2 linked regions of the Saccharothrix violaceirubra genome follow. The protein of the gene in region 1 binds, or shares a complex with, the protein of each later gene. Links are inferred from orthologs where the notes say so. Each region holds a gene or a part of one and is shown in the gene's direction. Other genes may lie near its edges.

Evidence for each region.
Region 2: the proteins of trxA (region 1) and F4559_RS15785 are in contact, whole or in part, in an NMR structure (PDB 2IPA), measured with the Bacillus subtilis proteins. The link is inferred for Saccharothrix violaceirubra from one-to-one orthologs.

What each region holds. Positions count from the first base shown.
Region 1 is NZ_JACHJS010000001.1:7,106,446-7,117,182, reverse strand. What follows is about bases 6,528-9,393. They hold trxA (thioredoxin), read left to right. Parts: upstream 6,528-7,730; coding sequence 7,731-8,057; downstream 8,058-9,393. Other genes in these bases: F4559_RS33025 (N-acetylmuramoyl-L-alanine amidase), read left to right, coding at 8,227-9,369; trxB (thioredoxin-disulfide reductase), read left to right, coding at 6,730-7,701; F4559_RS33040 (RsmA family anti-sigma factor), read left to right, coding at 6,528-6,612. Also shown: F4559_RS33060 (DUF6049 family protein), read left to right, coding at 1-1,751; murein biosynthesis integral membrane protein MurJ, read left to right, coding at 1,748-3,382; F4559_RS33050 (protein kinase family protein), read left to right, coding at 3,420-4,940; RNA polymerase sigma factor SigM, read left to right, coding at 5,225-5,842; more of F4559_RS33040, read left to right, coding at 5,839-6,527; F4559_RS33020 (AAA family ATPase), read left to right, coding at 9,451-10,677; F4559_RS33015 (RloB family protein), read left to right, coding at 10,680-10,737. UniProt on the Bacillus subtilis protein: Participates in various redox reactions through the reversible oxidation of its active center dithiol to a disulfide and catalyzes dithiol-disulfide exchange reactions.
Region 2 is NZ_JACHJS010000001.1:3,312,390-3,323,120, forward strand. What follows is about bases 4,830-7,689. They hold F4559_RS15785 (arsenate reductase ArsC), read left to right. Parts: upstream 4,830-5,955; coding sequence 5,956-6,423; downstream 6,424-7,689. Other genes in these bases: F4559_RS15775 (arsenate reductase/protein-tyrosine-phosphatase family protein), read left to right, coding at 4,830-5,228; F4559_RS15780 (aquaporin), read left to right, coding at 5,255-5,959; F4559_RS15790 (GbsR/MarR family transcriptional regulator), read right to left, coding at 6,724-7,449. Also shown: kdd (L-erythro-3,5-diaminohexanoate dehydrogenase), read left to right, coding at 1-190; F4559_RS15755 (amidohydrolase), read left to right, coding at 247-1,737; kamD (lysine 5,6-aminomutase subunit alpha), read left to right, coding at 1,752-3,317; kamE (lysine 5,6-aminomutase subunit beta), read left to right, coding at 3,314-4,054; kal (3-aminobutyryl-CoA ammonia lyase), read left to right, coding at 4,051-4,428; more of F4559_RS15775, read left to right, coding at 4,554-4,829; F4559_RS15795 (efflux ABC transporter ATPase subunit, DrrA-related), read left to right, coding at 7,693-8,655; F4559_RS15800 (ABC transporter permease), read left to right, coding at 8,652-9,443; F4559_RS15805 (flavin-containing monooxygenase), read right to left, coding at 9,499-10,527; F4559_RS15810 (MFS transporter), read right to left, coding at 10,524-10,731. UniProt on the Bacillus subtilis protein: Catalyzes the reduction of arsenate [As(V)] to arsenite [As(III)]. In vitro, can dephosphorylate para-nitrophenyl phosphate (pNPP).

The sequences.
Region 1 (10,737 bases):
TCAACGGCCGGCCCGACTTCGGCGGCCGGGCCCGACTGGCCGCGCTGAGCACGCTGCTGCCGGTCGTCTCCGTGCCCGGCGGCCAGGACGCCGGACCGCCCGCCACGCCCGCGAAGATCACCGTGCTGTGGCCCGTGGCCGACCGGCCCCGCCTGATCCGGGTCGGGTCCGACGGGCAGTCGCTGCTCACCGACGACCAGCTCGCGTCCTCGTTCGCGCCGGGCGGCCGGCTGTACGGCCTGCTCAAGGCGTACGAGTCGGCGGTGACGGGCCCGCTCGCACCCGCGATGTGCCTGGCCGTCGACCCGGACCTGCTGCGCACGGCGATCGCGATGGCCGGCGGCTACCAGGTCCGCGGCCTCGGCGAGGGCAAGGGGCGGACCGACGCCGACCTGTGGTTGCGCGCGTTGCGCGCGGCCGTCGCGGGCCGCTGCGTGATCGCGTTGCCCGACGCGGACGCCGACCTGGTGGCGTTGACCCGCGCCGGCCTCGGCGACCTGACCGGGCTCGCCCTGGGCGGCGGCGAGCTGGTGCGCGAGGCGCTCCAGGTGCAGCCGCTGCCCGACCTGGTGTGGCCCGAGGACGGCGTGGTCGACGAGCAGACGTTCACCGACCTGACCACGCGCGGCGTGCGGCGCCTCGTGCTCGACCAGTCCGCTGTGGGCGACGCGCCGGGCACGAACCCGGTCCGCCTCGGCGAGCAGGGCGGCGGCGACGCGGCGGCACCCACCACGGCCGTGCGCATCGACGCGATGGTGTCGGACGCGTTGCGCGGCACCGCCCAGACCTTCGGCGGCGACCGCCCCACGCCCGTGTCCGTGCAGAACGCGCTGGCCGCGTTGGCGTACCGGACCGGCTTCCAGGGCGACGGCCGCAACCTCGTGATCGCGCCGCCGCGCCGGTGGAGCGCGCCGACCGGGGAGATCACCACGTTCCTGGACGTGACGGAGAACCTGGTCGCGAGCGGGTTCGCGACGCCGACCGGCCTGGCCACCGTCCTGGACGGCCCCGCGCCCGAGCAGATCGCGACGCTGGGCTACCCGGTCGACGCGGGTGTGCGCGAGGTGTCGCCGACGATCACCGCCGCGGTCGGCGACTCGTACCGCGAGGTCGTGGGCATGGCCGACGCCATGCGCCAGGTCGACGCCGCGGACACGCCGGTCGCCGACCTGGTCGACCCGCTGCGGCTCGACCTGCTGCGCGTGGTGTCCGGCGCGTGGCGCGGGGACGAGAGCGGCGCGCGGGCCACGCTGGTGTCGGGCATGGCCGAGGTCGACGCGCTGCGCGGGCAGGTCACCGTGACCGAGCCGAACAGCCCGATCCTGCTCGGGTCGGGCGACAGTCCGATCCCGGTCACGATCCGCAACAACCTGGGTGTGCGCGTGGTCGTCCGGATCGTGCTGGAGGACGCGCCGGGCATCCGGGCCAAGGAGTTTCCCGACCAGGTCCTGCCCGCGCACGGCGAGCGGTTCATCAGCGTGCCGGTCGAGGTGCTGCGGTCGGGCCGGTTCAGCCTGCACCTGCGGTTGACCACGCCCGGTGGCGTCGAACTCGGCGAACGTGCCCGGCTGGAGGTTTCGTCGTCCGCGTACGGGACGATCACCCTTGTCATCACCTGCCTGGCCGCCGGTCTGCTGGTGCTGCTCGTGTCCCGCCGGATCTACCGGCGGGTGCGCGCGGTGCGGGCGGCGGCCGTGCTGGTACCCGACGACGCCGAAGGCGTCACCCCCGAGAAGTCGAGCGCGAGTTGAGCGAGACAGTGACGCAGGAGAACAGATCGGACGCGGCGCCGTCCGTCGCGCGGGCCAGCGGTTCGATGGCCATCGCCACGGTGGTGAGCCGGGCGTCGGGTCTGCTGTCGAAGCTGTTGCTGGTCACGTTGCTCGGCGCGACCGCGTTGAACGACTCCTACCAGGTGGCGACCACGCTGCCGACGATGATCAACGAGCTGCTCCTCGGCGGCGTGCTGACCAGCGTGGCGATCCCGCTGCTCGTGCGCGCCGAGAAGGAGGACGGCGACGGCGGCGAGTCGTACGCGCAGTGGATGGTCACCATGTCGGCCGTGCTGCTGGGCATCGGCACGGTGGTCGCGATCATCGCCGCACCTCTGCTGACCTCGCTGTTCGTCAGCTCGTCCGACAAGGCCAACCCCGAACTGGTCACGGCGTTCGCGTACCTCGTGCTGCCGGGCATCGTGTTCTACGGCCTGTCGGCCCTGCTGGGCGCGATCCTCAACACCCGCGACATCTTCGGCCTGCCCACGTGGGCGCCGGTGCTCAACAACGTGGTCATGATCGTCGTGCTGGGCGTGTACTGGGTGCTGCCCGGCGAGATCTCGCTGGACCCGGTCCGCATGGGCGAACCGAAGCTGCTGGTCCTGGGCTTGGGCACGATGCTCGGCGTGGCCGTGCAGGCAGCCGTGATGATCCCGGCCATGCGCCGCACCGGTTTCCGGTTCCGCTGGCGCTTCGGCTGGGACCGGCGGCTGGCCGAGTTCGGCGGCCTGGCCTTGTGGGTCCTGCTCTACGTCGGCCTCGGGTTCGTGAGCATGGTCGTGCTGACGCGCGTCGCCACGAACGACGTGGGCGCGATCACCGTCTACAACTACCAGTGGCTGGTCACGCAGGTGCCTTACGGCGTGCTGGGCGTGTCGCTGCTGACCGCGTTGATGCCGAAGATGTCCCGCGCGGCAGCGGCGAACGACATCGGCTCGCTGGTCGGCGACCTGTCGTTCGGCAACCGGATGTCGTCGATCCTGCTGATGCCGTTCGCCGCGCTGCTCACCGTGGCCGGCCTGCCGATCGGCCTCGCGGTGTTCTCGCACGGCGAGTCGGGCATCGCGGGCGGCACGGAGATCGGCGTGGCGATGGCGTTGTCCGCATTCGGCCTGGTGCCCTACGCGATCACGCTGCTTCAGCTCCGCGTCTTCTACGCGATGAAGGACGCCCGGACACCGACGTTGATCCAGGGTGTCATCGTCGTGATCCGGATCGCGTTGTTGTTGCTGTTCCTGAAGATCTCGCCGACGGACAAGCTCGCGGTGGCCGTGTCGATCGCGATGTCGTTGAGCTTCGTCGCGGGCGCGGTGGTCGGCCAGGTGTGGCTGCGGCTGCGGTTGGGGCGGCTGCGCACCGGGTACACGGCGTGGACGATCTGCCTGACGGTGGTGGCGTCGGCGATCGGCTTCGCCATGGCGGCGGGGCTGGCGTGGCTGGTGACGGCCGCGCTGGGCCTGGAGTCGGTGCGGACGGAGGCGTGGATCGACCTGGTCGTCCTGACGGTCGTGGGCCTGCCACTGAGTTTCGGGCTCCTGGCGGTGTTCCGAGTGCCCGAGGTGAAACCGGCGATGGACAAGGTTCTCCGATTGGTGGGACGTCGATGAGCCGCCGTGAAGCGATCGTTCCCGTAACCTCGGTCGCGTGAGCGGCGGCCCGATCCAGAACACCTCGCTGACGCCCGGCGGGGTGATCGGCGACGGCCGATACCGCCTGCTGGCCCGTTCGGGAGTCGACCACCGGTGCGCCGCCGAACTGTGGCGGGGCCGCGACGGCCAACTCAACCGCGACGTGGCCCTGACCGTGATGGTCGGGCACCCCGGCGAACAGCAGCAGTTGGCACGCGCCAAGCGGGTCGCGGAGCGGGCGATGCACTCGTCGTCGTTCACGCACCCCGGCGTGGCGCGGGTGATCGACGTGCTGACGCCGGGTTCGGGAATCCGCTGGGACGAGGGCATCCTGGCGATGGTCGTGGCCGAGTGGACGCAGGGCACGGACCTCGCCGACCTGCTCACCGACGGCCCGCTGCCCGCCGGCGCGGCATCACGCCTGCTGGAGCCGCTGGGCGCCGCGATCGAGGGCGCCCACCACGCGGGCCTGGTGCTGGGAGCCGACCACCCGCACCGCATCCGGGTCGCCTCGGACGGCAGGCTGCGACTGGCCTTCCCCGGCCCCCGCCCCGACGCGATCGCCCGCGACGACGTCAAAGGCCTGGGCGCCGTCCTCTACCTGCTGCTCACCGGCAAGTGGGCCCTGCCCGGCGGCCCACCCGAAGTCCCGGTCGCCCCGACCGCCCCGGACGGCAAGGTCGTCGCGCCCAGCGCGTTGCAGCCTTACGTCCCGCACGAACTGTCGTCGGTGGCAGTGCGTTCGCTGGAGGACACCAGCGTCGGCGGAATCCGCACCAGCGCCGCGATCCTCCAGGTCCTCGACCGCATGTCCGCGTCCGAAGCGCAGACGGCCCTGCTGTCCCCGGTGCCGGGGGAGTCCGACGACGGCGCGGTGTGGACCACCGAACGCCCGAAGGCGGGCCGGGAGCACCGACGCAAACTGCTGATCAGCGTCGCGGTCCTGGCGATCGCGACTTTGGCCGTGGTCGTGTGGCTCGGCATCCAGATCGTCGGTTTCTTCAGCGACGACGGCGGCCCCGGCGGCGGCCCGACGGTCGTCGTCGGCCAGTCGAACGCACCCGGCGACAGCGCGGCCCCCGCACCCCCAGCCCCGGCGGGCCCGGTGCAGGCGGCGTCGGTCGGCGTCTACGACGTGACGAACCAGCCGGACAACGCCAACCGGGCCAACAGGGCGGTGGACAACAACCCGACCACCGTGTGGCAGACCGACAACTACTACCAACCGTTCCCCGCGCTGAAGCCGGGAATCGGCCTGATGGCAGGCTTCGCCGAGCCGGTGAAGCTCGCGTCGATCACCATCACGTCCCCCAGCGCCGGCACGGTCGTGGAGATCAGAACGGCATCAGCCGACGGCGTCCCCTTGCAAGAGACCAAGGTGATCGCCACAGCCACCCTCTCCGCCGGCCCCACCCAGATCCAACTGAACGCCCACGAGCCCACCCAGCACGTGCTGATCTGGATCACCAAACTGGCCGGCAGCGGTCGCGACAACAAGACCGAGATCGCGGAACTCGTCTACACCCGCGCCAAGTAGCCACCGGCCCGGACCGATCACCCCGCCAGACCCCTGGCAGCACGGCAGGCACCCCGCCACCTGCCCGCGCTGATTCCCATGCGGAGCAGGCTGGACCAGGGCACGCCCCCAAGGGAGGCGGGGGCATGAGTACCCCCGAAACAAAGTGAAAAGTTTCCGCGAATCACCGCGAAAACCATCGCCGACCTGGGCATGAAGGCCCAGATCGCCCCACCCCCAAGTACCGGCGTCCGGGACATAAGGGCTGGACGAGAGCCAAGGACAAGGGCCGATACCCTCTTCGTGTGACCGCCGCAGCCAGCTCGGACGCAGACCTCATCGCGGCGCACGCCGCAGGCGACCCGCACGCCTTCTCCGAGCTGGTCAAACGCCACCGGGACCGGATGTGGGCGGTGGCGTTGCGAACGCTGCGCGATCCCGAGGAAGCGGCGGACGCGTTGCAGGAGGCGTTCATCTCCGCGTTCCGCGCCGCAGCCGGTTTCCGGGCGGAATCGCAGGTCACGACGTGGTTGCACCGAATAGTCGTGAACGCCTGCCTGGATCGGATGCGGCGGCGACAGACACGGCCGACTGTTCCGCTGCCCGAAGCCGGCCCCGGCGAGCCGGTTGCTCCGCGTGACGCGATGGCCGAGCGCGAGACCCGGTTGGTCGTCCAGGCCGCCCTGAACGAGTTGCCCGAGGAGCAGCGCGCACCGATCGTGCTGGTCGATGTCGAGGGCTATTCCGTGGCCGAGACCGCCCAGCTCCTGGGCATCGCCGAGGGCACCGTGAAGTCACGGTGCGCACGCGGTCGCGCCAAGCTGGCCAAAGTTCTCGGACACCTCCGGAACCAGAGTGCAAGTGCGAACGTCCCAGTCCACGATGTGCAGGTGCAACAGGGACGTCAGTTGGAGGAACGATGACCGGCAATGTGCGGCACTTCGGGCCGCCGTGGTCCGTCGATCTGCTCGCTGACTTCCACGCCGGTGTCCTCGATCCGGCGACCGAGGCAGAGTTGCGGCCCATCGTGGACAACGACCCCGAGGCCAGGGAGATACTCGCCGCACTCGACGCGACGCTGGCGGACCTGAAGGATCTTCCGGTCATCCCGATCCCGGCGCACGTTGCCGGGCGGATCGACGCCGCGCTCGCCGCCGAGGCTGCCGAGGCCGCGCGGTACCGGGCACCGGTCGTCGACCTCGCCGCGCGCAGATCGAGGAAGAAGGCGTTGGGCTGGGGTTCCGGCGTCCTGGTCGCGGCGGCTGCCGCGGTCGGTGCGTTCGTGCTGACGACGCCCGGCAGCACCCCGACGAACGACGGCGTGGCGCTGCCGACGACAAGGGCACCCATGACGGTCCCGGGGAAGCTCACCGACAAGCCGTCCGACAGCGCGCCGCTCGCGGTGAAGGGCAACAACTTCGGACCGGTGTTCGGCGACGTGCTCAAGGCGCAGAACTACGGCCCGTTGGAGAACCAGGACACCCTCGCCGGGTGCCTGCGCGGCGCGGACGTCCCCGGTGGCGACCCGATCGGCGTCAGTCCCATCACGCTCGACGGCAAGTCGGCCGTGATGGCGATCCTGCCCGGTGGCACAGGTCAGCCCGGCCAGTACCGGATCGTGGTCCTGGACCCGACGACGTGCGGGCCCGACAACCCGAACGGGGTGCTTGCGAACAGCAAGTTCCCGTCCTGACGTACGCGCCGTAGTCCACCTCACCCCGTCGTGCCGGAATCACTGACGCCTACCATCGGTTGAGCACAGTGCGGGCCGGGAACTCCGGGCCCGCCGCCGACTGACGGAGGTCCAGAGGTGTCGGACGTACGGAACCTGATCGTCGTGGGATCGGGCCCCGCCGGGTACACGGCGGGGGTCTACGCCGCGCGCGCCCAGCTGGAGCCGCTCGTGTTCGAGGGTTCGCAGTACGGCGGCGCGCTGATGACCACGACCGAGGTCGAGAACTACCCGGGTTTCCGCGACGGCATCATGGGACCCGACCTCATGGAGCAGATGCGCGAGCAGGCCAAGCGGTTCGGCGCGGAGCTGCGCGCGGAGGACGTCGACAAGCTGGAGCTGGAGGGTGACGTCAAGTACGTCACCGCCAACGGCGTCCGGTACGCGGCGCGCGCGGTCGTGCTGGCCATGGGCGCGGCGGCCCGCTACCTGAACGTGCCCGGCGAGCAGCGGCTGCTCGGCCACGGCGTGTCGGCGTGTGCCACGTGCGACGGCTTCTTCTTCCGCGACCAGGACATCGCGGTGGTCGGCGGCGGCGACTCGGCGATGGAGGAGGCCACGTTCCTCACCCGCTTCGCCCGGTCGGTCACGATCATCCACCGGCGTGAGGAGTTCCGGGCTTCCAAGATCATGCTCGAACGCGCCCGCGCGAACGAGAAGATCCACTGGCTGCTGAACGTCGAGGTCACGGAGGTGCTCGGCGAAGACTCCGTGTCCGGGATCAAGGTCCGCGACACGCGCACGGGCGAGGAGTCCGAGCACGCGTTCACCGGTTTCTTCCTGGCGATCGGCCACGACCCGCGCAGCGAGCTGGTCCGGGGCCAGGTCGACGTGGACGACGAGGGTTACGTGCGGGTGGTCGGTCGGACCACGTACACGAACCTGGACGGCGTCTTCGCGGCCGGCGACCTCGTGGACCACACGTACCGGCAGGCGATCACCGCGTCCGGGTCCGGCTGCTCGGCCGCGATCGACGCGGAGCGCTGGCTGGCCGAGCACGACGCGTCCGAGGCCGAACACGTGGGTGCCGAGCCCGTCACCGCGGGCTGAGCGAAGTTTCGTTTCGAGAAGGAGTGCAGATGAGTGGCTCGACCGTGGTCGTGTCCGACAAGTCGTTCACCGATGACGTCCTGACCAGCGACAAGCCGGTCCTGGTCGACTTCTGGGCCACCTGGTGCGGCCCGTGCCGGATGGTCGCGCCGGTGCTGGAGGAGATCGCCGCCGAGCACTCCGACAAGATCACCATCGCGAAGCTGGACATCGACGCGAACCCCGAGATCGCGCGGGAGTACAAGATCATGTCCGTGCCGACCCTCATCCTGTTCCAGGGTGGGCGGAAGGTGAAGGAGATCCAGGGCGCGAAGCCGAAGGCCGTGCTGCTGAACGAGCTGGCCGACGTGCTCTGAGCACGAACGCGACCCGTGACCCGTCCGTCTCGCGGTAGACGGACGGGTCACGCTTTTGTGGGAACGCCGCCACCGCGTGTAGCCCTGCGTGGACCACCTCGGCGAGCAAGGCACAATGGGGCGTCGAGTACAGCGCCGGGGGACCGGCGCCTGAGTGAGCGAGGGGTGCATGCTGCTACTCCGCCGCGGGGCTTTCGGACCGGACGTCGCCGAGGTCAGGGCCACACTGACGAAGCTCGGGCTGCTGACCGATCCGCAGCCGTCGCAGGTGTTCGACCTGCCGGTCGAACAAGCGGTCCGAGCGTTCCAGCAGCAGCGCGGCCTCATCACCGACGGCATCGTCGGCCCGGCCACCTACCGCGCTCTGCGTGACGCCATGTACCGACTGGGCGACCGCCCGTTGGCGTACATGGTCTCGCAGCCGGTGACGGGCGACGACGTGTCCGCGTTGCAGGAACGCCTGCTCGAACTCGGCTACGACGCCGGCCGCGCGACGGGCGAGTTCGGCGCGCAGACCGAACAGGCACTGCGCAGCTTCCAGCGTGACTACGGTCTGATGGTCGACGGCATGTGCGGCCCGAACACGGTCCGCGCGCTGCGCCAGCTCCAGCCGAAGGTGCGCGGTGGTCGGCCGGTGTTCCTGCGCGAGCAGGAGAACGTCCGCCGGGCCGGGCCGCGCCTGAGCGGCAAACGCATCGTCATCGACCCCGGTCACGGCGGTGCCGACCGCGGCATCGTGGTCGACGGGATCGCCGAGTCCGAGGTCATGCTCGACCTCGCGAGGCTCCTCGAAGGCAAGATGGCCGCGACGGGCATGGAGGCCATGCTCACGCGCGGCCCCGACCACTGCCCCGACGAGCGGCAGCGCGCCGTGTTCGCCAACGAGGCGGGCGCGGACCTGATCCTGTCGCTGCACAGCGATGGCAACCGCTCGCCGCTGGCGTCGGGCCTGGCCAGCTTCCACTTCGGGACGGGCAACGGCACGTCGTCCACGGTCGGCGAGGCCCTGGCCGGGTTCATCCAGCGCGAGATCGTGGCGCGGACCGGCATGCGCGACTGCGGCACCCACCCGAAGTCGTGGGACATGCTCAGGATGACCAGGTGCACCGCGGTGCGCGTCGAGGTCGGCTACCTGACCAACCGGGAAGACCGCGAACGCCTGGCCGACCCGTCGTTCAGGGATGTCGTGGCCGAGGGCATCCTCGTCGCCGTCAAACGCCTGTACCTGCTGGGCAAGGACGACCAGCCCACGGGCACGTTCACGCTCAGCGACCTCGTCCGCCACGAGTTGACCACCGGACAGGCACGCTAAGAGCGCCTCAAGTGTCAGTAGCCGTTCATTTTCGTCCATACTTGACGAAAATGGGGCTCTGACGACGGAGGAGGTGTCGCCATGCTCATCCGGTTCGAGGTGGCGAACTTCCGCTCGATCCTGGACCCGGTCGAACTGTCCCTGGTGGCAGTCGACCGGGACCGCCCGGAGGCACGGCCGCAGCCGAACCTCAACGAGAGCCTCCTCCCGGTCGCGGCGATCTTCGGCCCGAACGCGTCCGGCAAGTCGAACGTCATCGCCGCCCTGGACTGGCTGATCACGGCCGTCGGCTCTTCGCTGCGCTACTGGGACGAGACGATCCCCGTCGAGCCATGCGCGTTCGACGATGCGACCGGGCAGCCGTCCGAGTTCGTCGTCGAGTCGATCATCGGGGGAGTCCGGTTCGCCTACGTCGTCACACTCGATCGGGAGAAGATCCACTACGAAGCGCTGTTCCACTACCCGGAGCGGAAGCGCCGCCGCATCTTCGAGCGGGAAGGCGAGGTGCTCAAGTTCCAGCGCGGTCTGGGTGCGCTGTCGGGCACACGGGAACTCCTCACTCCACGAACACTCGTGTTGTCCATCGCCCGACGCTTCGACGAGCCTCTCATCCGGGATTTCGTCCTCCAACTGACCCGGACCACGACGCTCGGGTTGGGACGTCGACACCCCAAAGCCGGCCGGATGTTGGAAGGATTCCTTCACCCGAGTGCCCAGATGAAACTGGACCTCGGCCCCGACCTCGATGACACCCCGGACCCGAGCCGCGACCAGGTGTTGGCGCTGCTCAGGATGGCCGATCTCGGCATCGACGACGTCGAGTTCGTGACCGGACCCCATGGCCGACGCATCCGACTGGTGCACCGCAGCATCGACCAGCGCATACCTTTCGAACTGGAGGACGAGTCCCAGGGAACCCGGACGTGGCTGCGTCTCATCGGCCCGGTCCTGAACGCACTCGGCAAGGGCACCGTGTTGTTGTTCGACGAGTTGGACGCGAGCCTCCACCCGACTCTGTCCGCGCAGCTCATCCGCCTGTTCCAGGACCCGACGACGAACCCCCGAAACGCTCAGTTGATCTTCACCTCCCACGACACCAGCCTGCTCAACCACCTCAACCGCGACGAGGTGTGGCTGACGGAGAAGACGGAAAAGGGCACCACCCGCCTCGGCGCGTTGGCCGAGTTCGCTGGTGAACGCGTGCGGAAGTCGCAGAACCTGGAGAACGCCTACCTCCACGGCCGTTTCGGCGCACTGCCGGACGTCGACCGCACCGAGGTACTCCGGGCGCTGGGGTTGATCGGCTGACCATGGCCCGCAGGACCACCATCGACCGGAACCTGCGCCGCAAGACCGCGACCAGGCCCG
Region 2 (10,731 bases), 3.8 Mb from region 1 along the record:
GATCGTGTTCTTCTCCATGGCCACCTCGTTCACCGCCGCCGCCCTGGGCGCCGAAGGACTGGCCGCCGACGTGGAGATGCTCGTCGGCAACGGCTACGTCCCAGGTCACGCCGCATTCGCCCTCGACATCGTGCGGACCGAACCTGCCGTGCGCGCGGTGTTCGAGCACCGGCAGACTCCACAGCCGTGACTACCTTGCTCGTGGGCGGACGCGTTCACACCCCCGCCTCTCCCGACGCCACCGCGATGGCCGTGACGGACGGCGTCGTCGTCTGGGTCGGGCAGGACGCGGTCGGCCGCGCCCTGCACCCGGACGCGGAGGTCGTCGACCTCGACGGCGCGTTCGTCGCACCCGCCTTCGTCGACGCGCACGTGCACGCCACGTCGGCGGGCCTGCTGCTGACCGGTCTCGACCTCACCGACTGCCCCTCCCCGCAGGCCCTGCTCGACGCCGTGCGGACGTTCGACGGCCCGCTGGTCTGGGGGCACGGTTGGGACGAGACCCGCTGGTCCGGCCGCGTGCCCACCCGCACCGAACTCGACGCCGCCGCCGGTGGTCGGGTCGTCTACCTGTCCCGCGTGGACGTGCACTCGGCGCTGGCCTCCACCGCGCTGCTCGACCGCGCGCCCGGCGCCCGCACCGCCGACGGGTGGTCCGAGGACGGCCCGCTGACCCGCGCCGCGCACCACTACGCCCGTGCGGTGGCCAAGGACGCCATCCCGGTCGACCAACGCCGTGCCGCGCAACGCGCCTTCCTCGACCACGCCCTGTCCCGGGGCGTGGCCGCCGTCCACGAGTGCGCCGGCCCGGAGATCTCCAGCGTGGCCGACCTCGCCGACCTGCTCGCGATCACCGACGGCCCGCGCGTCACCGGCTACTGGGGCGACCGCGCCCGCATCGCGCTGCCCGTGGCCGGGTACGCGGGCGACCTGTTCGTGGACGGTGCGTTGGGCTCGCGCACCGCCGCGTTGTGTGCGCCCTACGCCGACGACCCGGCCACGTCAGGCGCCCGCTACCTCGACGCCGACACCATCGCCGACCACCTGGTCGCGTGCACGGAGGCCGGCCTCCAGGCCGGGTTCCACGTCATCGGCGACGCGGCCGTCGCCGAGGTCGTCACCGGGTTCGAACGGGCCGCCGCCAAGGTCGGCACGCCCGCGCTCGCCGCCCGCCGGCACCGCCTCGAACACCTGGAGATGATCACCGCCGGGCAGGCCGCGACGCTTGCGTCCTACGGCGTCGTCGCGTCCGTCCAGCCCCTGTTCGACCACGAGTGGGGCGGCCCGGACGGCATGTACGCGCAGCGGCTCGGCGTCGACCGCGGCACCGCGCTCAACCCGTTCTCGCGCCTGGCCGCCGCCGGGCTGATCCTCGCGTTCGGCTCCGACGCCCCGGTCACCCCGGTCGACCCGTGGGCCACGATCCGCGCCGCCGTCCACCACCGCACCGAGGGCCACGGCATCTCCGCGCGGGCCGCGTTCACCGCGCACACCAGGGGCGGCTGGCGCGCGGCCGGCGTCGACGACGGACTCACCGGCACCCTGCGGCCCGGCGCGTCCGCCACCTACGCGGTGTGGGAGGCGGGGGAGTTGGAGGTCGCCGCACCCGACGCCCGCGTACAGCGCTGGTCCACCGATCCGCGCTCGGGTGTGGCGCCGCTGCCCGCGCTCGCCGGCCCCGCGCCGAAGTGCCTGCGCACCGTCCTGGACGGCCGCACCCTGTGGGCGGCCACGTGAGAGGGGAGTGACCCATGGCGCTGCTCGACCTCGATCCCGGGGTGGTCGCCACCGCCCGCCGGCTGGCCGCACGGGCCGCCGCGCCGGTGGTGGCGCTGGCCCGGGGCCACACCACGGTCGCGGTCGAGCGCGCCACCCTGCGCCTGGCCGGGATCACCGGTGCCGACACCGGGCACCCGGCCGGCGACGTGCCATGGGTCAACCGCGTCGTCGACACCGTGCGCGCGCACTGCGGCCTCGAGCACGGCGTCGTCCTGCCGGTGTTCCACGCGTTGCGCACGCACGGCCTGGCCACGCTGACCGACCTGGCCGAGGCCACCGCCGCCGGCCAGATCCGCTACACGCTGCCGAAAGGCGCCGAACGGACCCGTGCGGCCCGTGCCGCCACGACCGCCGTCAACCGGGGCCTGCGCGCGATCGACCGCAACCGCGCCACCCGGGACCGGCTCGTCGCGCGCCTGGGCGACCCGCCTTGCCGACCGTGGCTCTACCTGATCGTCGCGACCGGCGACATCGACGAGGACGTGGTCCAGGCAGCCAACGCCGCCCGCGCGGGCGCCGACGTGATCGCGGTGATCCGGTCGACCGGCCAGTCCCTGCTCGACTACGTGCCCGAAGGCGCCACCCATCACGGGTTCGCGGGCACCTACGCCACGCAGGAGAACTTCCGGATCATGCGCGCCGCGCTGGACGACGTGTCCAAGGAGGTCGGCCGCTACGTCCGGCTCACCAACTACGCGTCGGGCCTGTGCATGCCCGAGATCGCCGTGCTGGGCGGCCTGGAGCGCCTGGACATGATGCTCAACGACTCCATGTACGGGATCCTGTTCCGCGACATCAACCCGGTGCGCACGTTCGTCGACCAGCGGTTCTCCCGCCAGGTGCACGCCCGCGCCGGCATCGTGATCAACACCGGTGAGGACAACTACCTCACCACCGCCGACGCCGTGGACGCCGCGCACACCGTGACCGTGTCGCAGTTGCTCAACGAGCACTTCGCGCAGGAGGCCGGGCTGCCCGACCCCCTGCTGGGCCTGGGCCACGCGTTCGAGATCGACCCGAAGGTGCCCGACAGCTTCCGCCTCGAACTCGCCCACGCCCTGCTCGCCCGCGAGCTGTTCCCGGACGCGCCGCTCAAGTGGATGCCGCCCACCCGGCACATGACCGGCAACGTGTTCCAAGGGCAACTGCTCGACGGGTTCTTCAACCTCGCGGGCGTGCTCACCGGCCAGTCCATCCTGCTGGTCGGCATGATGACCGAGGCCGTGGCCACGCCGTTCCTGTCCGACCGCGACCTCGCCCTGGCCAACGTGCGCTACGTGCTCGACGCGGCGGGCGGCCTGGCCGAGGACTTCCGGCCCGCGCCCGACGGCCTGATCGTCAAACGCGCCCACCAGGTGCTGGGCGAGGCCGTCGACCTGCTCGGCCGCATCGTGGACGACGGCCTGCTCGCCGCGATCGCCGACGGCACGTTCGGTCTGATGCGCCGCCCACCCGACGGCGGCAAGGGCGCCGACGGCGTGATCGCCAAGGCCGACGACTACCTCAACCCGGCCGCCGCGGCTTTGGAGGCGCGATGACCCGCCACGTCCGCCCCTACGGCGACACCACCGGCGACGGCATGGTGCAGACGTCGTTCACGCTGCCCGTCCCGCCCGGTCCGAAAGCCGACGGCGCCGCCCGGCTGCTCGCCGAACGCATGGGCATCGACCCGGCGACCGTGGTGCACTCGCACGGCATCGGCGACGGATTCACGTTCTTCGTCGTCTACGGCCCGGTGCGGCACGTGATCGACCTGGCGGACGTCCGCGTCGTCGAACGCGAGTACCCGCTGCTGTCCCCGGCCGAGGTCAACGCGGCGGTGAAACGCGTGCTGCGCCGCAAACTCGTGGTCGTGGGCGGCTGCATCGGCACGGACGCGCACACCGTGGGCATCGACGCGATCCTCAACATCAAGGGCTTCGCGGGGGAGAAGGGGCTGGAGTACTACCGCGAACTGCGCGTGGTCAACCTCGGCGCCCAGGTGTCCGTGCCCGAGCTGGTGCGCCGCGCCCGTGCGGAGAAAGCCGACGCCGTGCTCGTCTCCCAGGTCGTGACCCAACGTGACGCGCACCTGCTCAACACCCGCGAGCTGGCCGCCGCGTTCCGCGAGGCGCTCGGTGCCCGGCGACCGCTGCTGGTCGCGGGCGGCCCCCGGTTCGACCCGCTGATGGCCGACGAGTTGGGCGTGGACCGGGTGTTCGGCCGCGGCACCACGCCCGGCGAGGTCGCCAGTTACCTCGTGCACGCCGTCCACGCCCGGAAGGAGTCCGCGTGAAACCGGGATTCGAGGTCACCCACCGCCGGTACGTCCCGCACGCGCACGCCCACTACGGCGGCGACCTCGTCGACGGCGCCTACAGCCTCGGCCTGTTCGGCGATGTGGCCACCGAACTGCTCATCCGCACCGACGGCGACGAGGGGCTGTTCGCCGGGTACTCGTCGGTCGAGTTCACCGCGCCGCTGCGGGCGGGCGACGTGGTCGAGGCCACGGCCACGCTCGTCCGCGTCGGCACCCGCTCGCGCGAGCTGGCCTTCGAGGCCCGCGTGGTGTGCCGGTCGGCGCCCGAACGCGGTCCGTCGGCCGCCGACGTCCTCGACCCGCCGTTGGTCGTGACGCGGGCCAGGGGAACGGTGGTCGTGCCCGGCTGAGGTCGTCGTGCGGGGTCGTTCCGGACCGCGGTACCCGGACGTCCACGCCTTCGCGCGGCTGTGGGTGCGCGGTTCCCGGTCCCGCCACTTGACCCGGACGGTATACCTCAACGATCATTGACTCAATGGATGCTGACTGGTCTTCGGAGCTGACCGCGCGGGCGCGGCTGCACGCCGCACTGGGCGAACCCGCCCGGCTGGCGATCGTGGACCGCCTGCTGCTGGGCGACGCCTCGCCGGGCGAGATCGGGCGCGAACTGGGACTGGCGAGCAACCTGCTGGCACACCACGTGAAGCTGCTGGAACAGGCCGGTGTGGTCGGACGGTCGCGGTCGGAGGGCGATGCGCGGCGGTCCTACCTGCGGTTGCGGACCGCGGCGTTGTCCGGGCTCGTGCCGTCGGGCGTGCGGCACGCACGACGCGTGGTGTTCGTGTGCAGCCGGAACTCGGCACGCTCGCAGCTCGCGTCGGCGTTGTGGGCCGCGCGCAGCGAGGTGCCCGCCGCGTCCGCGGGCACCCGCCCCGCCGGCGAGGTCCACCCGCTCGCGGTCGCGACCGCTAAGGCGCACGGCCTGTCGCTGGCCCGTGCCCGTCCCCACCACGTCGACCGGGTGATGCGCCCCGACGACCTGGTGGTCGCGGTGTGCGACAACGCCCACGAGGAACTCGACCCCGCCGACCGGCTGCACTGGTCGGTGCCCGACCCGGCGGCCGTCGGCACCGAGGCCGCCTTCGACGCCGCTTACCACGATCTCGCCGACCGCGTCGACCGGCTCGTACCGGCGGTCCACGACTCTTGATCACCGTGCACAGAAGTGGAGTCGCGATGCGGCCCCTGTCCCGACCGCTCGTGGCCGAGTTCCTCGGCAGCCTGCTGCTCGCCGCCCTGGTGATCGGTTCCGGCATCGCCGCCCGACGCCTCTCGCCCGACGACGTGGGCCTGCAACTGCTGGAGAACGCCGCCGCCACGGCCGCCGGCCTCTACGCCCTGATCCTCGTCTTCGGACCGGTGAGCGGCGCGCACCTCAACCCTGTCGTGTCCATCGTGGACGCGGCCTTCGGCGGGCTGCCGTGGCGGCACGTCGCCCTGTACGTCCCGGTGCAGATCGCCGGCTGCGTCACGGGTGCGATCGTGGCGAACGTGCTGTTCGACGCCGCACCGGTCAGCGTCGCCACCACCGACCGGGCCACGTGGCCGCACGCCGCCTCCGAGGTCGTCGCCACCCTGGGCCTGCTGCTGGTGATCTTCTCTCTGACCCGCACCGGACGCGCCACCCGGGTCCCCGCCGCCGTCGGCGCCTACATCGGCGCCGCCTACTGGTTCACCAGTTCGACCGCCTTCGCCAACCCGGCCGTCACGATCGGCCGCGCGTTCAGCGACAGCTTCGCCGGGATCGCCCCCGCCTCGGTGCCGGCCTACGTCGCCGCGCAACTGGTCGCGGCGGCGGCGGCGATCCTCCTGCTCCGCGTCCTGTACCCCGTCGCCCCGGACCCCTGGCCCGTCGGGCGGCCCGTGAAGGAGAACCCATGACACCGCGCCCGTCCGTCCTGTTCGTCTGCGTGCACAACGCCGGCCGTTCGCAGATGGCGGCCGCGTGGCTGACCCTGCTCGCCGGCGACCGCGTCGAGGTCCGGTCCGCCGGGTCCGCCCCCGCCGACCAGGTCAACCCGGCCGTGGTCGAGGCGATGCGCGAGGTCGGCGTCGACATCTCCGCCCAGTCCCCGAAGATCCTGACCTACGAGGCGGTCCGGGAGTCGGACGTGTGCGTGACCATGGGCTGCGGCGACGCCTGTCCGGTGTTCCCCGGCAAGCGCTACCTGGACTGGAAGCTCGACGACCCGGCGGGCCAAGGCGTCGAGGCGGTCCGTCCGATCCGCGACGAGATCAAGGCGCGGGTCGAGGGCCTCGTCGCGGAACTCCTGCCCGCGGACACGACCGTCGATGCCGTCGGCGTCCGGTCGGTTCCCGGGGCTTCCGGGCTCCGGACGAGTTGATCCACCGGGTGGCGTCCGGCTTCGAGCGGACCAAAGCCCGCGAATCGGTCACCTGTCGGTCGGATCGCCGCCCTCCCCGACGTGTCGGCAGGGTGGCGCGTGGAGTCCGTGATCTCCGACTCGAACTGGTTCTCACCGGGCGGGGACCGGGCCGCTTCCCCTTCGGCGACGTGGAGTCCCGACGGCCAGGAGTTCAGGGTCACCACACGCGGCGCCGACGGGAACAGCCACGAGAGCCACTGGTGGGCCGCTACCGGTTTCAGCGCCTGGTCCGACCTCGGCTTCACCTGGCGCGAAACGTCACCGAGCTGTTCCCCGGTCGCCGTCCTCGGGAATGGTCGAGTAGACCCGGTGCCAATGGTGGACCGAGCGGACCATGTCGTCGACGACGTGGAGGAGGAATTTGCTCAGGTTCTCCAGCCGTGCACCGGCCGGGGTGGTGGTGCCGAGCTTCTCCGCCGCGGTCCCGCAGGCGAGCGCGATCCGGGTCTGGTTGCGCGCGCCGGCCATGATCGACTGGAACAGGACGTCGTCGTCGATGACGTAGCTCTCCGCGCGGCTGCGCGGATCGCGGTCGCGCCTGATGAGAGCCTGGTTCTCCAGATAGCCGACCGCTTTGGAGACCGAGGCGGGACTGACGCGCAGGCGCCGCACGAGTTCGGCCGAGGTGAGGCTGCCGCTGTCGGTGGTGAACAGCGCGGCCAGCACCCTCGCCATCATGTGCGGAAGTCCCGCCTGGACCATCAGTTCCGTGCTCCGCGCGTCCACCTCGTCCAGGAGTCGCGGATCCGTCCGGCCGGGATCGCCGGTCGTCGGAGCCGGCCTGCGCCTGCGTGCCGGTCGTGTGCCGGTCCGGTGGGCCGATTCGGCGTCGTAGCCGCCCGGCCCGCCGTTGCGCATCACCTCGCGCGTGACGGTCGAGGTCGGCCGCTCGATCCGGCGGCCGATGGCGGCGTAGGTCAACCCGTCCCGTAGCCCGGCGGCGATCTGCCGCCGGTCCGGCAGGGTGAGTCTGTCCCCGGGCATCGCTGTCCTTATCCGTCGACGTCGGCGCCAGCGTAGTGCAACGCTGTCGCCGTTGCATTAGTCGGCAGAGGTCACGCAACAATATTGCTCTTTCTACCTGCGTTTACAGTCTTTATTGCCGAGTGCTCGATTGACGAGTTCGTGTATGCAACGTAAATTTCGCTGTGTCGCGAAGGTCATCGGTGCGAGTGGGCCCGATCCGACGCGCGACTTTCGGAACCTCTTCACGGAAGCGGAATCCTCATGACCGCAACTTCCGGTCGATCCGCGCTCGCGATGAACGCCGTACGCAAGGCGTACGGCGATCACGTCGTGCTGGGCGGCATCGACCTCGACATCCCCGCTGGATCGATCTTCGCGTTGCTCGGCCCGAACGGCGCCGGCAAGACCACGCTGGTGCGGATCCTGTCCACGCTCATCCGCGCCGACGCGGGGGAGATGCGCGTGGCCGGCCACGACGTGGTCCGGGAGCCGGACGCGGTCCGGGCCGCGATCGGCGTCACCGGGCAGTTCTCGGCGGTGGACGGCCTGCTCACCGGCGAGGAGAACCTGCTGCTGATGGCCGATCTCCTCCGACTGCCGCGCCCGGAGCGGCGGCGACGCTGCGCGGAACTGTTGCGGCGGTTCGACCTGGTGCGAGCGGCCGGGAACCCCGCGATCACGTATTCCGGTGGCATGCGCCGCCGCCTGGACCTCGCGATGACGCTCGTCGGCCGGCCCCGGGTGATCTTCCTCGACGAGCCGACCACCGGACTGGACCCGCGCAGCAGGCGGACCATGTGGGAGATCATCCGCGAGCTGGTGGCCGCCGACGGCGTGACGATCTTCCTCACCACCCAGTACCTGGAGGAGGCCGACCGGCTCGCGGACCGGCTCGCGGTGTTGCACGAGGGCAGGCTGGTCGCCCAGGGCACCGCGGCGGAACTCAAGCGGCAGGTCGGCGGCGGTCACATCGCACTGCGGTTCGCCGACGCGCGTGGCTACGACCACGCGGCCAGGACGCTCGACGTGGTGAGCCGCGACGACGAGGAGCGCACGCTGCGCATCGCCGGCCGGGGCGACGTCCGATCGCTGCGCGAGGTGCTGGACCGGCTCGACCGCGAGCACCTCGCCGTGGACGAACTCCGGGTCCACGCCCCGGATCTCGACGACGTCTTCCTCGCTCTGACCGGCAACCCGGTCGCCGAACAGGAGAAAGCCCGATGACCACCGTTCCCGGCAGTGTCTCCGCCGCGTTCGTCGACTCGGCGACCATGCTGCGCCGCCAGTTGCGGCACCTGGTGCGCTACCCGACGCTCGTCCTGACCGCCGCCGGTGTCCCGGTGGTCTTCCTGCTGCTGTTCGTCCACGTCCTCGGCGGCGCACTCGGCCGCGGCCTTGACGGCCCGGGCACCTACGTGGACTACGTCGTGCCCGGAATCATCCTGATGACGGTGGCCACCGCGGCCCAGGGCACGGCGATCGCCGTCGCGCTCGACATGACCGAGGGCATCGTCGCGCGGTTCCGCACGATGGCCATCGCCCGGATCTCGGTGCTCACCGGTCACGTGCTGGGCAGCCTGATCCAGACCATGTTCAGCATCGCCGTCGTCATCGGTGTCGCGCTGCTGGTGGGATTCGAACCGACCGCCGATCCCGGCGACTGGCTCGCCGCGGCCGGCATCCTCGTGATGATCACGTTCGCGGTGACGTGGTTGTGCGTCGCACTCGCCATGGTGGCCAAGACCGTCGCCACCGCGAGCAACCTGCCGATGCCGCTGATGCTCCTGCCGATGATCGGCAGCGGACTCGTCCCCACCGACTCGATGCCGGCCTGGCTGCGGTGGTTCGCCGACCACCAACCGTTCACCCCCTTCATCGAGACCCTGCGCGGACTGCTGACGGGCACCCCGATCGGCGACAGCGCGCTCCTGTCCACGGGGTGGTGCGCCGTCATCACCGTCGGCGGCTGCCTGTGGGCCAGGAAGCTGTACGACCGCGAGCCGAACCGGTGAGCCGCGGGGTCGCCCCTCGCCGTCCGGTCGTTCGTCGCCGGTTCGAAGCCGAGGCTCAGCGATCCGGCAGTCGGCGCACGACGTGGCGGGCGTCGCGACCGACGCCGCGCACCGTCGCCGACCCCAGGGTCCGCTGCCACTCCACACCGACGAACCCCAGCCCCGGGACCACTGTGGACAGCCCGCTCCGGTGGACCGGCCGCCCCCGGCCGTCGAGGGCGCCCAGACCATCCAAATAGGACAGTGCCGGGCGGTAGCCGGTCGCGAGGACGATCGCGTCGACCCGTTCGCGGGTGCCGTCCGCCCACGTGAGCACGTCGCCGTCGACGCGGGTGAACACCGGTCTGCGGTCGAGGAGCCCGGCGGCGAACGCGGCGCGCTGGTGCCCGCGGTCGAGGACCGGCGGGTGCGGCGGGTTCCGCAGCAGGCGGCCGACGGGCACGAAGTCCACGCCGGTGGCGGTGATCCAGAAGTGCACGTCGCGGCCCCACGGTCGCTGCCGCACGAACCGCACCGGCACGCGGGTGGCCAACGTGACGCGGGCGTGCCCCGCGAGTTCGACGGCGATCTGGACCGCCGAGTTGCCCGCGCCGACCACCACGACCCGTCGACCGGCGAACGGCGTCGGCTCGCGGTAGCCGGCGGCGTGCAGGAGGGTCCCGGTGAAGCCGTCGGCCAGGGCGGGCCGGTGCGGTCGACCGAACGAGCCGGTCGCGGCGATCACCCGACGGGCGCGCACCTCCCGCCCACCGACGGTCAGGACGAAACCGTCTCCGGCGCGTCGCACGGCGTCGACGCGGTGGTGGGTGCGGATGTCGGCGTCCAGGCCTGAGGCGTAGCGGCGCAGGTAGTCCACGACCTCGTCGCGACGCGGGTACCGGTCCGGGTCGCCGTCGAACGCCATACCCGGCAACGCGCTGTACCGGGCGGGGGAGAACAGGGTCAGGCTGTCGTAGTAGAACGGCCACGAGCCGACCGGTTCGGCGCCTGCCTCCAGCACCACCGGGGTGCGTCCGGCCCGCAGCAGGGCGTGTGCGGTGGCGAGTCCGGCCTGGCCGCCGCCGATGACTGCGGTGTCGATCACGAGGTCCTCCGGGTGGTGGCGAGGGAGAGGAAGGCGGTGCCGAGCGTGGTCACGCCCAGCAGTACGAACGCGGACGCGTGGCCACCGAGCAGGCGGGCCGGCGCGGTGCCGGCGAACGCGGACGGGTAGAGCACCATCCCCATCGCCACCCCGACCACCAGCCACCCCGCGGCGAACCACACCGGGTCGTGCGCCGTGGCCACC